Regions from separate parts of the Macrococcus armenti genome, predicted to be linked through region 3. Evidence: riboswitches for the same ligand, from Rfam matches in the RefSeq annotation. Region 3 holds a riboswitch; each other region holds the start of a gene.
The links. Region 3 has a riboswitch for thiamine pyrophosphate ahead of tenA (thiaminase II). Riboswitches for the same ligand answer to the same signal wherever they lie in the genome.

Region 1 (3,290 bases), 400 kb from region 3:
GCCTCCTACAAATTCTAATAGCTCTAATCTCTGTTCTGGTTTAATTTCTGTTTCATGCCATTTATCTTTTTGAATCGGCATATCATCAATTACAACTACTGCGCGCTTTAAATCAATATTTAATGATTCCAGAAAGGGTACAAGCATCGTTGTTTCTGTTTCATAAACTTCATCATTAACAAATAGTTTCACGTGAATCCTCCAATTTAAATTTATTTTGATACTTAATTGCAAGCGGATTATTTTTATCAAACATAAGTTTATGTACGAGTTCGCCAGTTATTTTGGAAAGGAGAATACCATTACGATAATGGCCGGTTGCAACAAACACACCGTCCTGAACTTCATCAATGACGGGGCGGTGTAGCGCACTATCTGGTCGAAATCCGCATCTCGATTCTTTAATTTCACCATTCATCAGTTCAGGTAATAAGTTATAAGTCATTGATTTGAGCCAGGTAAGCCCTTCTTCATGTACGATGTTTTCTTGATTCATCGATGTCGTAGCACCAACAAGATACAAGTCTTCTGCTTTCGGAACAATATAATGTCCGTTTGTCTGGAATAACGTTTCCTTCATGCATAGCGTAGGGTGGTAAATCGTCATGACCTCGCCTTTAACACCGTGCATATGAAAATCGACATTCAAAGATTTGAGTATCGTTCCTGAATACATACCAGCAGCAACAACAAGTCGCCCGCAGTGATATGTACCGCGATTTGTTGTTACGATAAATTCATTCGTATGAAGTGATTCAACATGTATAACACGGTCATCTATAAAAGTAATATCATCATTCAATTGCTTTAATGCTGTGTGATACTTCACTGCATTGACCTGACCATCTGTTGGAATCCACATCGCTAAATCATGATTTCGAATATGGCCATTTGCGAATTTGTGTAAACTATCTTCGTATAATTTCGTTGTAGTAGACTGTGAACTCAGGAAATCATATTGCTGTCTTATATCATTAGCGCCATCATGAGATGCAATCTTTAATAGACCGTTCTGGCAGTAATCTATACCATGACCAAGCCTGAAGAGCTCATCGGCAAAGTCCTTCATCATATACTGACCTTCTATACATAATTGAAACAACGGTGAATCATCATAAAATTCATTTTGAGCGCCAAGCATACCACCAGCTGCATGTGTTGCACGGCATCCATTATAGTCATCAATAATGCCGACTGTTATATCTTCTTTTTTCAAATGATAGCCGATACTCTGACCGATAATGCCACCACCAATTATGAGGACGTCGAATTTCGTAATAACCACTCCTTTATAACATGCTCAAGTACTGCCTTATGCTGAAACAAACGAATACCACTGAAACCACTGAACTTAATGTTAAGATCGTGTATCGTATTTTCATCAATACCACCGATTGCAATGACAGGAATGTCGTAATTCAATACTTCCTGAATTACAGATTCACGCTGAGGTGGTAAACCTTGCTTTGACGTTGTAGGAAAGACGTGACCAAATATACAATAATCAAGTATACCGTTAATACGACGAACACTTTGAATGCTATGTGCACTCATACCGACACTGATTTCAGGATGCTGACGTTTAAATAACAGCGCATCATCAATACGTTCCTTAAAGTGAATACGCTTCAGCTGATGTTTATCCAGCAGATGCGGTGCATTATGCACTATAATCTTAGAAACATCTATCGACTGCTTCAACACATTAATAAATTCATCAATTACATCATCATTCGCATCTAATCGCAATATCACACCATCGATGGATGCCTCAACATCAATAATCGATTGCAACACACTGTGATTTGGGGATACAAACGGTGTCATCATATAAATCATAAGCGCCTCCAAAAAAAGACCACCCGTAAAATAAACTACGGGTGGTCGTCATCAATGATCAAAATAAAATATATAAATAAGTATATAAAAATACATTTAAATATATAACAATATACATAACGATTGCTTCCCTACGTTGGAATTATCCAAATCAGGTTATGAGAGTCAGACGTTGTCTTCTCAGCTATAAGAGCACCCCTAGCAAATATTTAATTATGAATTAAGAATAGCACTGAATGATTGATAATTCAAACTTTGAAATTAAAATGATAAAATAAAGATTGAGGAAGGGGATTTACAAAATGAATGAACAAGAATTGTCGGCTTTGCTTGATGAACATGCTGAGATACATGAACAAATGAATGAACAGCAACAAATTGAAACACAAAAAGAAAATGTAGAAGAGATAAACGAAGAACATATAAATCAGGAAAGAATGCTTAAACTACAAGAAGATCGAATGACATCTGAAGAAATATTAAGGGAGATTGATGAACAGGAATCGCTCGATATGGAGAATGAAATTGCACAGAAAGAAGTGCATATCTTTAAATATGTAATGTATACAATTGAAATATATAAAGATGTATCGCTCACGTTTGATAGATTGAAAAACTTAATGGCGCATGAGTATGCTGAGATGACGGAAGAACATTTGATGCAGTACCTTAAAGATTATGAAACTGCCGGGTATATAAGGTTTAATGAAACAGATGAAGGTGTAACTGTATCGAAAACATTTCTTGGGGAATGTGCATTAGCGTTAGTGAAGAAGTAAGGCGGCTGAATCAGCCGCCTTACTTTTTTTAAGGTGTTGAAGTTGTAACGCTACACGCTTCAATTTTAAAAATTTTATTATAGTAATTATAATTTAAATCTTTATCATGCGTAATTTCAATCACCGTTTCGATATTTGTATGTAGTATATCTCTTATGAAAATTGTATTTTCTGAATCAAGACCAGCAGAGAATTCATCTAATAATACAAATTTAGGATTCCGTACTAAAATTCTCGCTAAAGCGATTCTCATTTTTTGACCACCTGATAAAAACTTTCCATCTGAACCTACAGAATAGCTTAAACCATGTGTTTGAATGAGCGTATCTAATTTGCACATTTCTATAACCTGATTTATATGGTGTTTTTCAAAATCATCTCCTAAAGTTATGTTAAACAATATAGATTCATTAAATATGAAAGGCTCTTGTTCAAAATAGTGTATATCATCTGCTATAGTAGACGTTTGAAACAAATTCGAATCAATATTATTAAATAAAATTTTGCCACGTTCAGGTTTTTCGAATGAGAGTAATAGTTTAAAGATTGTTGATTTTCCACTACCTGAAGCCCCTCTTAGTAATATATGGTCTCCTTTATTAATAGAGAGAGTTACATCTTTTAATATGGTGCGTTCTCCATATCGATGTGTTACATTGTCAAATAAAATCG
Region 2 (3,290 bases), 600 kb from region 3:
GTGCTCCGATCACAGGAAATTCTATGAGTATATTTTACTGCCTTGCGCTTTAAACTTATCTGCCATCTCCTGCATGCCTTTATCTTTACGTAAATCATGTGAAATACGCATTGAGCAGAACTTCGGCCCGCACATACTACAGAAATGTGCTACTTTCGCAGCCTCTGCAGGTAATGTTTCATCGTGGTATTCTTTTGCGCGTTCCGGGTCTAACGATAAATTAAACTGATCTACCCATCTGAATTCAAAGCGTGCTTTACTAATTGCATTGTCACGTTCATCCGCACCTGGCAACCCTTTCGCTAAGTCTGCTGCATGTGCTGCAATCTTATACGTTACAACACCTGTACGGACGTCATCTTTATTTGGTAACCCTAAATGCTCTTTCGGGGTTACATAGCAGAGCATTGCTGTGCCGTATGAACCGATATTAGCAGCACCGATCGCTGATGTTATATGGTCATAAGCTGGTGCAATATCTGTTGTCAGCGGTCCTAATGTATAAAAAGGTGCTTCATTACAGTAGAAGTCTGCAAGTTCCTGATTTTCTTTAATTTTATGAAGTGGTACGTGACCCGGTCCTTCAATCATCACTTGTACGTCATGCTCCCATGCTATCTTAGTCAATTCACCAAGTGTTTTTAACTCAGCAATCTGACTCTCGTCATTGGCATCATATATTGAACCAGGCCTTAGTCCATCACCGAGTGAGATTGCGATGTCATATGTCTTTAAAATTTCGCAAATCTCTTCAAAGTGCGTATATAAGAAACTCTCTTCATGGTGTGCTAAACACCATTGCGCCATAATTGACCCTCCACGTGAGACGATACCTGTCAGACGATTTACAGTCATTGGCACGTATCGTAACAATACGCCTGCATGAATCGTAAAGTAATCGACACCTTGCTCTGCCTGTTCAATTAATGTATCTCTGTATACTTCCCACGTTAAGTCTTCAGCGATACCATCTACTTTTTCCAGCGCCTGATAAATGGGCACTGTTCCGACAGGTACCGGAGAATTACGAATAATGTATTCACGAGTCGCGTGAATATTTTTACCTGTAGATAAATCCATTATCGTATCGGCACCCCAGTGCGTTGCCCATACCATCTTCTCTATCTCATCTTCAATCGATGAACTAACTGCTGAGTTACCGATATTCGCGTTTACTTTCACTTTGAAATTTTTACCGATGATCATCGGCTCAGATTCCGGATGATTAATATTGTTTGGAATAATTGCGCGTCCTCGTGCAATTTCACTGCGCACAAACTCAGGATCTACGTTCTCACGAATTGCAACAAACTTCATTTCTTTCGTAATAATACCTTGCTTTGCATAATGCATCTGAGTGACGTTTTTACTTTGTCGCGCACGTTTCGGTTCATACTTAAATGGCGTTTCTACAAACTTAGTATGATTAATGTCTTTAAAACCATTATCGACTGCTAATACTTTACGTCCTGTATAGCGTTCAACATCTGCCCTGTCATCGATCCATTTCTCGCGAAGCTTAGGAATTCCACGTTCCACATCAATTTCATATGTATCATCGTGATAAACGCCACCTGTATCATATACAACTACCGGTGCATTCTCTGTTGTACCCATTTCAGTTACCGTATCCGTGAGTGATATTTCGCGAAATGGCACTTGAATATCCGCATCATCACCGATACCTGATTTAAAGATTCTCTTACTTGCTGGAAACGACTTCTTCAAATTAACCATAATAAAAACCCCCTAGTTATATTCATTACTAGGAGGTGAAAATTCACGACAAAAAAACATCATTAATATACACGCTCGCTTCCCTACGCTGGTACTAACCAAACAGGTTCAAAGAGTCAAGGATATTCCTTTCTCAGCTCATAAGAGCTCCCCTAGCAATCGTCTTATTCAGTTGTATATATAAACCATACCACTAATTGTTTCTGTTATCAAACACTAATTAAACCATCCACGGATCAGCTTTTCAACATCTCTTGATTCATCAACTAAAGATTTCATTAAATCAATATCGGCTTTATCGCCTAATAAGTTTTCTACAACTTTCGTATCCAATACACGCTTAACTGCATCGGCAATTAATGGTTCTTCTGAATTATGTGTATTAGAATGCGCATCTTGTGCTGCACTTACATCATCTGCAATATGAGACTCAGGTCTCGACGCTGGATTATTAAACGCTTCAATAATTTCCATAATCGCGATACGTAAGTCATTATATTCCTTAATATTCTTCAAATCGCCTAAACGTTCTTTAATATATTCGTTATTTTTGACATATTTAGCCGATTGATAAACACCTACACCAACCACACCTACTACTAAACTTCTTTTAATCCATTTATTCATAGTAATTCCTCCATCAATTGAATTACATCAATTATACGCAATAATTCAGCATTTCACAAAAATATAGATTATTGTAAAATAAGCATCTGATTGAGGGCTCTTAATGCATATGTCGTAGTTTCTTTATCAACTACAATCTGATTGTCAAATCGGTGTTCAACAATGTTATCCAGACACCATACTAAATGTGGTAAATCAATTCGATTCATTGTTAAACATGCACACATAAACGGATTAAGAGAAATTATCTCTTTATCCGGATTATCTTTAATAATACGATTTACAAGGTTCATCTCAGTTCCGATTGCCCATTTCGTCCCTGCTGGTGCTGATGTAATCACTTCTAAAATCTTTCTTGTACTTCCTGAGTCATCGCTTGCCTGTACAACATCAAATGTACATTCTGGATGTACAATAATACGCATACCTGGATGTTGCTGTCTCACATTTTTAATATTCTCGATCGTAAACTTTTCGTGTACTGAGCAATGTCCTTTCCATAACACGATACGAATATCCTGTACTTCTCCTTCAAATTCTAGTGTTTCAGAAATCGGATCATATATCGCCATTGTTTCTAACGGAACACCAAGATCGTAGGCCGTATTTCTACCAAGATGCTGGTCCGGCAAAAATAGGATGACTTTGTTCTGTTCTAGTGCATGTTTTACTACTTTATGCGCATTACCACTCGTCAGACAGCTGCCACCTTTCTTGCCGACAAACGCTTTAATGTGTGCAGTCGAATTAACATACGTCAGCGGTAGACAGTCAATTCCGTATGTGGATTGCAGGAAGTCATCACAACGCTCAACCTGATTAATATTCGCCATATCAGCCATCGAACATCCTGCTCTCATATCCGGTAACAGGACAATCTGCTCATCATTTGTCAGCATATCTGCTGTTTCAGCCATAAAGTGAAC
Region 3 (3,290 bases):
TATGATACAACAGTTGAACGTATTAAAAAGATCAATAAATTAGATTCAGATATTATTTTCCCAAATCAAAAATTAGAAGTATTAGTTAAAGGGAAATACGAAGTACAAAATGGTGATACTTTAGAAAAAATCGCTAAGAAATTTGATACTAAAGTAGCAGATTTAAAGAAATGGAATAAAATTAAATCAAATAAAGATCTTAAAGCCGGTAAAATGATTATCGTTGATAAAGAGGAAAAACAAGTTGTTACTCAAACAGCAGCACAAACACCAGTTTCAGTACAACCAGTAGCAGCTAAAGCAGCACCAGTAGTACAAGCGCCTGAACAAGCAACTGAACATACACAAGTACAACAAGCGCCAGTACAACAAGTACAGCAAGCAGCACCTGCTCAACCAGTAGTACAACAAACAGCTGCACATCAACAAGCGCCGGTACAACAAGCGCCGGTACAACAAGCACCAGTACAACAAGCAGCAGCACCAGCTGGTAATTCATCGATGGATGCACACTTACGTGTTATCGCACAACGCGAATCAGGCGGTAATCCAAGTGCTGTTAACCCAGCAGGTTACTACGGATTATTCCAATTCTCACCATCAACATGGGCATCAGTAGGTGGAACTGGAAACCCAGCAAACGCTTCAGTTGAAGAACAATGGAAACGCGCTAGAATATTATACCAAACAGCTGGCGCATCTCAATGGTCAACAGCTTACTAATAATAAAAAATGATTTCGTGTAATTGCGAAATCATTTTATTTTGTAGAATTGTAACATGAGTGTAACATAACACTTAATTCTTTATATAACTGTAACCTATGAAATATTTTAATTTGATATAGTATAGTTATTCAAAACGCATATAAACTCTAGGAGGACATTCCAAAATGAAAAAATTATTAGCGGTGACAACAGTATTTGCAGTAGGTGGAACATTCGCAGCGACTCAAGCTGATGCAGCTCAATATAAAGTAAAAAGTGGAGATTCATTATGGAAAATCTCTAACGAATTTAATACTTCAGTTCAAGCGTTAAAGCTTGAAAACAACTTAAAGTCAGATTTAATCATTGCTGATCAAGTATTAAATATTAATGAAACAAATGATACAAACAAATCATCAAACAATAGTGATGCAACATACGTTATCGTGCCTGGAGATACATTAGGTAAAATTGCATCTCAATATAGTGTAACAGTAGCACAGCTTAAAGCATGGAATGGTTTACAATCAGATTTAATCATTGCTGGAGACACATTAAAGATTAATGGTTCAGTTGGAACGCCTGTTTCAAACAATGTTCAACAAGCACCAGTAAATCCAGTAGCACAATCAACATACAAAGCGCCTGTTCAACCAGCAGTTTCAAAAACGACATACGAAGCGCCAGTTAAAAATCAAGTAGCACAATCAACTTATCAAGCACCTGTTCAACAAACAGTATATAGTGCACCTAAGCAACAAGTCACATATACAAAAACTCAGGCTGCACCAGCGCCTCGCGTTAACAATGGTTTAAACTGGTCAGCATTAGCACAATGTGAATCAGGTGGAAATGCTTCTATCAATACAGGCAATGGCTTCTACGGTATGTACCAATTTGATTTACAAACATGGCAAAGTGTTGGTGGTTCAGGATATCCACACCAAGCATCTGCAGCAGAGCAAACAAAACGTGCTCAAATCTTATATAACTCTCGTGGTGCACAACCATGGCCAGCATGTGGAGCAAGATTATAATTTATATTCAGAGCTTTAAAGTGAAATTCACTTTAAAGCTCTTTTTTGCATTAATTTATTAACTTAGTTAAACTATAAGTAAATGATACACACTAGGGGTGCTTCGTGCTGAGATGACGTCTGTCAAACCCTTTACCTGATCCGGATAATGCCGGCGTAGGAAAGTTGTGCTAAGTACCATTATGTGTATTTAACCTATTTCCTATACGGAGATAGGTTTTTTATTTTGAGGAGGAATTATATGTTTACAGAAGAGTTAAAGAAAGAAGTAGAACCAATTATCGAATCGATTTATAATGATCCTTTTATTCAGGGGATTATTAAAGGTGACTTGAAGAAAGACGCTGTATGTCACTACTTAAAGGCAGATAGTTTATATTTAAATGAATTTGCGAAAATATATAGTTTACTCATTCCTAAATTAAATGATAGAGAAGGAATAAAGTTTTTACTCGAACAAATTGATTTTGTTATGAATGGTGAAATTGATGCGCATTATACGTTGGCAAACTATGCTGGTGTAGATTATAAATCGTTGATTAAGGAAGGTGAGTGGTATCCATCAAGTGATCATTATATTAAACATATGTATTACAATGCATATCGTTACAGTGATGCGAGCTTTACGATTTGTGCGATGGCACCATGTCCATATGTATATCAGCAATTAGCATTGAAAATAAGAGCGCGAAATGACTTAACAAATAATCCGCTTAAGCCATGGGTTGAATTTTATTGCGTAAATATGGACGAACTTATCGGACACCTTGATAGATGGGTGAATGCGTTCAGTCAGACGGCTTCAGATGATGAGTTAGAAATATTAAGAAAGAACTTTGTTGAAAGTTGTATACATGAAAAACGCTTTTTTAATATGTCATATAATATTGAAACTTGGGAGGAATATTAATGAGAACAGCATTATCAATCGCAGGTACAGATCCTACAGGTGGTGCAGGAACAACAGTTGACCTTAAAGTATTTCAATCGCGTAGTGTATATGGTATGAGCGTCGTTACAAGCCTTGTTGCACAAAACACTTTAGGCGTTCAGCAAGTATTTAATCAACCGGTAGACGTAATTCATGCACAATTGGAGAGTGTATATTCTGACATCGTACCAAACGCTGTAAAAACGGGCATGCTTGCAACGAGTGAAGTAATGGACGTTGTAAGACCATATATTGAACGTCATAACATTCCTTATGTAATAGATCCTGTTATGATTGCAAAAAGCGGAGATTTATTACTTGATGAGCATGGCCAGAATGCCGTTCGTACGAAGTTGCTGGATCTTGCTACAGTTGTTACACCTAACATACCGGAACTTGAGACGATTATAAATATGAAGGTCGAAACAATCGATGAAATAGAACGTGCCGGGAAAATATTTATTAATGAAATTGGTGCACAAAGCGTATTAATTAAAGGGGGACATTTAAAAGGGGATGCAACGGACTACTTATTCACGAAGTCTGGACTGTGCACTTTGCCGGGAGAACGTTATGATACGAAACATACACATGGTACGGGATGTACATATTCAGC

Region 1: linked by a shared signal. The riboswitch ahead of LAU42_RS00655 (thiamine phosphate synthase) and the one ahead of tenA (thiaminase II) in region 3 are both predicted to bind thiamine pyrophosphate.
Region 2: linked by a shared signal. The riboswitch ahead of thiC (phosphomethylpyrimidine synthase ThiC) and the one ahead of tenA (thiaminase II) in region 3 are both predicted to bind thiamine pyrophosphate.

What each region holds. Positions count from the first base shown of each region.
Region 1 is NZ_CP083608.1:125,519-128,808, forward strand. It holds gene thiS (sulfur carrier protein ThiS) at 1-192, opposite strand, end outside; gene LAU42_RS00650 (NAD(P)/FAD-dependent oxidoreductase) at 176-1,285, opposite strand; gene LAU42_RS00655 (thiamine phosphate synthase) at 1,255-1,839, opposite strand; TPP riboswitch at 1,951-2,049, opposite strand; gene LAU42_RS00660 (hypothetical protein) at 2,142-2,618, shown strand; gene LAU42_RS00665 (ATP-binding cassette domain-containing protein) at 2,647-3,290, opposite strand, start outside.
Region 2 is NZ_CP083608.1:331,055-334,344, reverse strand. It holds gene thiC (phosphomethylpyrimidine synthase ThiC) at 22-1,737, opposite strand; TPP riboswitch at 1,801-1,901, opposite strand; gene LAU42_RS01870 (hypothetical protein) at 1,954-2,364, opposite strand; gene nadA (quinolinate synthase NadA) at 2,433-3,290, opposite strand, start outside.
Region 3 is NZ_CP083608.1:1,933,659-1,936,948, reverse strand. It holds gene LAU42_RS11875 (LysM peptidoglycan-binding domain-containing protein) at 1-723, shown strand, start outside; gene LAU42_RS11870 (LysM peptidoglycan-binding domain-containing protein) at 892-1,743, shown strand; TPP riboswitch at 1,828-1,923, shown strand; gene tenA (thiaminase II) at 1,985-2,653, shown strand; gene thiD (bifunctional hydroxymethylpyrimidine kinase/phosphomethylpyrimidine kinase) at 2,653-3,290, shown strand, end outside.